Pseudophaeobacter arcticus DSM 23566: one gene and its partner. The protein of the gene in region 1 interacts with the protein of each later gene in a pairwise test. Links are inferred from orthologs where the notes say so. Each region holds a gene or a part of one and is shown in the gene's direction. Other genes may lie near its edges.

What was found.
Region 2: the proteins of ARCT_RS0112050 (region 1) and sfsA interact in binary tests that used the Escherichia coli proteins (3 or more experiments, as listed by UniProt). The link is inferred for Pseudophaeobacter arcticus DSM 23566 from one-to-one orthologs.

What each region holds. Positions count from the first base shown.
Region 1 is NZ_KI421507.1:1,668,092-1,671,216, forward strand. Bases 105-2,906 are described here. They hold ARCT_RS0112050 (glutamate-5-semialdehyde dehydrogenase), read left to right. Parts: upstream 105-773; coding sequence 774-2,039; downstream 2,040-2,906. Other genes in these bases: proB (glutamate 5-kinase), read left to right, coding at 105-674; ARCT_RS0112055 (histidine phosphotransferase family protein), read right to left, coding at 2,183-2,779; ARCT_RS27515 (DUF3553 domain-containing protein), read left to right, coding at 2,807-2,906. In the rest of the region: more of proB, read left to right, coding at 1-104; more of ARCT_RS27515, read left to right, coding at 2,907-2,989; ARCT_RS0112060 (GNAT family N-acetyltransferase), read left to right, coding at 3,097-3,125. UniProt on the Escherichia coli protein: Catalyzes the NADPH-dependent reduction of L-glutamate 5-phosphate into L-glutamate 5-semialdehyde and phosphate. The product spontaneously undergoes cyclization to form 1-pyrroline-5-carboxylate.
Region 2 is NZ_KI421507.1:3,369,781-3,372,835, reverse strand. Bases 310-3,041 are described here. They hold sfsA (DNA/RNA nuclease SfsA), read left to right. Parts: upstream 310-1,190; coding sequence 1,191-1,892; downstream 1,893-3,041. Other genes in these bases: ARCT_RS0120740 (competence/damage-inducible protein A), read left to right, coding at 2,699-3,041; ARCT_RS26640 (ACT domain-containing protein), read left to right, coding at 2,009-2,476; map (type I methionyl aminopeptidase), read right to left, coding at 310-710. In the rest of the region: more of map, read right to left, coding at 1-309; more of ARCT_RS0120740, read left to right, coding at 3,042-3,055. UniProt on the Escherichia coli protein: Binds to DNA non-specifically. Could be a regulatory factor involved in maltose metabolism.

The sequences.
Region 1 (3,125 bases):
CCGACGAAATCCGCTATGGCGACAATGACCGGTTGGCGGCGCAGGTTGCGGTGACCGTCGGGGCCGATGCGCTGGTGCTGCTGTCGGATGTCGATGGGTTTTACAGTGCCAATCCGGCGCTGGACCCCAATGCCAAACGCTATGACACCATTGACCAGATCACCCCCGAGATCGCAGCCATGGCCGGCGATGGTGTGTCTGGCCTGTCAAAGGGCGGCATGATCACCAAGGTGCTGGCAGCCAAGATGGCGACAGCGGCCGGTTGCGCTATGGTGATTACCGAAGGATCGCCCCTGAACCCGTTGAAAACACTGATGGAGGGTGCGCCTTGCACCTGGTTCACCGCGCAGGATGACCCGCAGGTTGCCCGCAAGCGTTGGATTGCGGCGATGAAGCCGCGCGGGGTGGTTTCCATTGATGCCGGGGCCGCGCGCGCGCTGGCAAACGGCAACAGCCTATTGCCCGCAGGGGTCTGTCATGTGGAGGGTGACTTTGGCCGGGGGGATCCCCTGGCCATCCAGGGCCCGGAGGGGCGCATTTTGGGGCAGGGCCTGTCACGCTATACAGGCGACGAAGCCCGCGCCATTCAGGGGCGCCAATCTGCCGAAATCGAAGAGGTCCTAGGCTATCCCGGCCGGGCTGCTTTGATCCACCGGGACGATATGGCGCTCTGACCTCTCTACTTAGGGGCTGGAAACCCGCCTGTGTCTGCTCCTAATCTGGCAGCAATGGAACGGCGCCAGCCTCTCTCAGACAAGGCTTAGAAGAGACCGATGAAAGACACTCAAAATATCCCCGCGCTGATGATGGAACTTGGCATTCGTGCAAAGCGGGCGGCGCAGACCCTGGCCACAGCCAGCGCCGAACGCAAACATGCCGCCCTGATTGGCGCCGCCGATGCGGTCTGGGCGCGGCGCGGCGAGATCATTGCCGCCAACGCCAAAGACCTGGAATTTGGCGCCTCCAAGGGCCTGTCGCCCGCAATGATGGACCGGTTGATGCTGGATGAGCCCCGTATCCAATCCATCGTGGACGGGCTGCGCGCCGTGGCTGAACAGGCCGATCCTGTGGGCGAGATTCTGGCAGAGTGGGAGCAGCCCTCGGGGCTTAACATTCAACGCGTCAGAACGCCGCTTGGCGTCATTGGGGTGATCTATGAAAGCCGCCCCAATGTCACGGCGGATGCCGGGGCGCTGTGCCTGAAATCCGGCAATGCGGTGATCCTGCGTGGCGGCTCTGAGAGTTTTCATTCCAGCCAGGTCATTCATTCCTGCCTGGTCGAAGGCCTGCGCGGCGCCAACCTGCCCGAGGACGCGGTGCAACTGGTGCCAACGCGGGACCGCGCAGCGGTGCAGGAGCTGCTGACCATGACCGAATATGTCGATGTCATCGTGCCCCGGGGGGGCAAGGGGCTGGTGGGATTGGTGCAGCGCGAGGCGCGGGTGCCGGTTTTTGCCCACCTTGAGGGCATCGTGCATATCTATCTGGATAAATCTGCCGACCCGAAAAAGGCGCTCGATGTGGTGCTGAACGCAAAAACCCGCCGTACCGGTATTTGTGGCGCCGCAGAATGCCTGCTGATCCATCGCGATATCGTTGACACAATTGGCCGCGACGTGCTGACCGCGCTGGCCGCTGCCGGGGTGGAGATCCACGCCGCTGGTGGCTTGGTTGGCCCCAAGGGCATGGCGCCTGCAGAGGATGCAGACTGGGGCAAAGAATTCCTGGATAAGGTCATTGCCGCAAAGCCTGTGGCAGATATCGAGGATGCAATTGCGCATATCCGCAAATATCATTCCCAGCATACCGATTGCATCATTACCGAGGATGAGGCCGCCGTGGCCCAGTTTTTTGCAGAGCTCGACAGTGCGATCCTCATGCATAATGCATCGACCCAGTTTGCCGATGGCGGTGAATTTGGCATGGGGGCCGAAATTGGTATTGCCACCGGCAAGATGCATGCCCGTGGCCCAGTTGGGGCGGCCCAGTTGACCAGCTTTAAATATCTGGTGCGGGGCGACGGCACTGTCCGGGCCTAGGAGCGGCACAGGCCTGACCCTCTAACTCTTTGAAAGTACGGCAAGAAAGCCCCCAATATCTGATTGGGGGCTTTTGTTTTGTTCACGCTCGCGCAGGTCTGACATCAGGTGGTCTGAAACCAGGCCTGCTAAAACCAGAGGTTCTAGAACCAGACGGCGGCTTTTTCATCGCTATGGTCAAAGCCCAGCTGACGTTCGGCCTGTGTCGCGGCGGCCGGCAGCATGGCAAATTGCACCTGTGCCGGGGTCAGATTGGCCGAGGTGTCGCTACCGTCGAGATAGGCCCAAAGCGGCGCGTCAATATTGATCTTGCGGCCTTCGCCGGACACGGACCATTTCCCATCTGTGCAGGTCATGGTGATCATACCGCCATAGGGCAGGGCACTTTCCAGGCACAGCGCCGCCAGAAAGGCCATACGCACGTCGCTGCGGTTGCACCCTTCGGTGAAATCCCATTGGAACTTTAAGCGGCCCGCCTTGCTGATGTCATCCAGAACCGAGACGATCTCGGCCCGGCCCATCTGCTGATCGCCGGCGGCACCAAAGGCAATGCGGAAAAACCGGATGCGGGCATTGGCATTCAAAACACTGTCGGAAATCAGCTCCAGCTCGGGACCAGCCATGGCTCCGGACATTGCCAGCAGTTCCAATCCGTTGTTAATGGCGCCGACCGGGCTGATCAAATCGTGACAAATTCTGGACCCTATCAAAGCGGCCAAATTGGCGGTATCTACGGCCATATCTTTCCTCCGACTTGGGCCCATCACATGATCGACCTCAATGCTTTCCTTGCCCCCGGCATGCGTGTAAAACACCCGGAACATCCTGAATGGGGACCGGGAGAAGTCCAATCCAACGCAGGTGGCAAAATTACTGTCAATTTCCCAGACCAGGGGAAACTGGTCTTCGACGGGGCGCGCGTCCCCTTGATTCTAGTGAATGAGCCTTAACGGTTTACGAAAGGTTAAGAAACCCCGGAGAGTTTTACGAAAACCTTGCTTATCGCTGCCTTGGCGGTCTATCAGCTCTGCAAATTGATCTTGGAAAGCCCTGATACATGGCTGAAAGCCCAACAGAATTCACCGT
Region 2 (3,055 bases), 1.7 Mb from region 1 along the record:
GATTTGTCACGGGTGACAGCGGTCCATTCATCGGCGAGGATCTTGGTCTCGGGACGGCCCAGATTGATCATCGGCTCGATGGTAAAGAACATGCCCTCTTCTAGCCTTGGGCCAGTTCCGGGGCGGCCGTAGTGCAGCACATTGGGCGGCGCATGAAACACCAGCCCCAAGCCATGGCCGCAGAAATCACGCACCACGCTCATGCGCTGGCTTTCAGCATAGGATTGGATGGCATGACCAATGTCGCCAAAGGTATTGCCGGGCTTCACAACCTCGATCCCCTTCATCAGGCTGTCATGGGTCACCTGGATCAGGCGCTCGGCCTTGCGGGACAATTTGCCCGCAACAAACATCCGTGAGGTATCGCCAAACCAGCCATCAACGATGACGGTCACGTCGATATTGAGGATATCGCCATCTTTCAGCTTTTTGTCGCTGGGGATACCGTGGCAGACCACATGGTTTACCGAAATGCAGCTGGCGTGCTGATAACCCTTGTAGCCGATGGTGGCAGATTTTGCTCCGGCCTCCTCGACCATATTGGTGATGATGCGGTCGATCTCTCCGGTGGTCTGTCCTGGGAAAACATGCTGTGCGATGTCATCCAGAATCTGTGCGGCCAGCTTTCCGGCCACATGCATGCCGGAAAAATCGGCCTCCTGGTAAATGCGAATGCCGTCTTTGGTGGTGCGGCCGTCTTTCGATCTCATCAAGCTGGGCTCCGTAGGCGTGTCACTTGGGGACTATGTAAGGGGATTTGGTTAAAAGAACCAGAGCCGCCGCCGGAAAACCAGCGCTGGATTGGGGGAGAAAGCTCAGGCTGTGGGCAAGCCTTGGCCGAAAGCGGTTTTATGCGCAGAAATGCATGTGGCGTAGATCAGGCCTTCGGTCCCGCAGTTCTGCAGGCTTGGGGGCAGGTACCAGAGGCAAGGGCCGACGTCAAAATGGGGGTGAGTTTCTCAATCGCAACCGCCTGGAGTTCGCCCCTGGCGGAGATGCCCCCCCGCCATGATCTGTCGGCAGGAAATTGAAGATACCCCAACCAATGGGTGGAAAATAGCCAAAGCCATGCCAGATCCTGTCCTGAAATCGGGCAGATAGACGGGACCAGATGAGGCGTCGATGCGGATGCATTTGGTTGGCCAAGAATGTTGCTTTGACAAGCCATGTGGGTGCGGTAGGTAGATCAAATGGAATTTTCTACGCCGCTCATCCCCGCGACCTTGATTCGACGCTACAAGCGATTTTTGGCCGATTGCCTGCTGCCGGACGGCCGGGAAATCACCGCACACTGCCCGAACCCCGGTTCGATGACCGGGCTGGCAGAGGCAGGGATGCGGGTCTGGTTGGAACCCAATGATGACCCCCGAAAAAAGCTGAAATACGGCTGGCGATTGGTGGATCATGAAAATGGTCATTTCTCAGGCATTGATACCTCGATTCCCAACCGTGTTTTACGCTGTGCCCTTGAGGACCAGAAAATCACCGAGTTGGCTGACTACAAAACCGTACAACCTGAAGTGAAATATGGTGAAAACAGCCGCATTGATTTCCTTTTGACCCAACCCGGTTTTCCGAAGTGTTATGTCGAGGTCAAGAGTGTCACGCTGATGCGCCAGCCGGGAGTGGCTGAGTTTCCCGATACTGTGACCAAACGGGGGACAAAACACCTCGAAGAACTGACACGGATGGTAGAACAGGGACACCGGGCGGTGATGCTCTATCTTGTGCAACGCACCGATTGCGATCGCTTCAAGCTCGCTGTTGATATCGACCCTGCCTATGCTCAAGCTTTTGATAACGCGCAAAAACGTGGCGTTGAGCGGCTTGTCTACGCCACCCGGATTAACCCACATGAGATAACTGTCGCGGCACCTCTCATGGTGGTCTGACCGAATAATTTTCCCGCATGTCTGCTTGGCATTTTCGGCCACCCGATCTAACGTGCAGTGGTAAATCATCATCAGAAGATGAAGCTCCGACGTGACGCAGACAGTGCATCGCGGGAATGTCCTTCTTCAGTTCAGCTGTGGAGGATCTCTTTTTGAATCACACCCTAAATATATGCTTTGTCCCAGGGCGCTATGCGGTTTCACGTTTGGCAGCACAGGCGGATGTCCCTGCTTGGCTGAACGGGCCTGGTTTCAGGGCCGTTATTCATTCTGACGACGAGACAACCCTCATCTGCCTTGAAGACCGGGTTCCCGTGGGGATCGAAACCGAAACTGGCTGGGCTTGTCTGCGGACAATTGGTCCTTTCCCGTTTGAGGCGGCAGGGATTGTCCAGTCGGTGATCTCGCCCCTGTCGTCCAACGGAATTGGTGTTTTTGTTGTCTGCACCTACGACGGTGAGCATGTGCTGATCCCCGCATCTGAGGCAGAGAAAGCGATACATTCCCTTGCAGCAGCCGGGCATGTTTGTGATGGCACCATGATTGAACCGGTCATTCATACAAAGCCATTGGTCGCCTCGTAAAAGCTACCATCAGGGGGCTGGATCCATCGGCTTTGGGGGCGCATGCGGCGGCGAAGTTTGTCAGCGGCACGGAAAAACCAAGGCAAGGAAGGTGTTTGCGCCCGTTTTGGCCAGAAACCGCGCGTCAGAGCAGGCCTGAGACGGGATGCCCGCTTGCCCTCGATGCAGGAGTGGCTATCTTGCAGCAAGGATCGCGCAGACTGTCGCAATAGGAGAGAGAAGATGCCCAACCCAAGTGCCGCAATGTTGGTCATCGGTGATGAAATCCTGTCCGGACGTACCCGCGACACCAATACGCATTTTCTGGCTGGTGAATTGACCAAACAGGGCATCGACCTAAAGGAAGTGCGGGTGGTCAGCGATGATGCGCCGGTGATTATTGCTGCCGTGCAAGCGCTGAGCAAAGGGTTTGACCATGTCTTTACCAGTGGCGGTATTGGCCCCACCCATGATGATATCACGGCAGATTGCATCGCAGAGGCCTTTGGGGCCGAACTTGATGTGCGCGCGGATGCCCGTGCAATTTTGGCGGCGCATTATGCCAATTCCGGGCAAGAGCTGAACGCAGCGCGCCTGCGC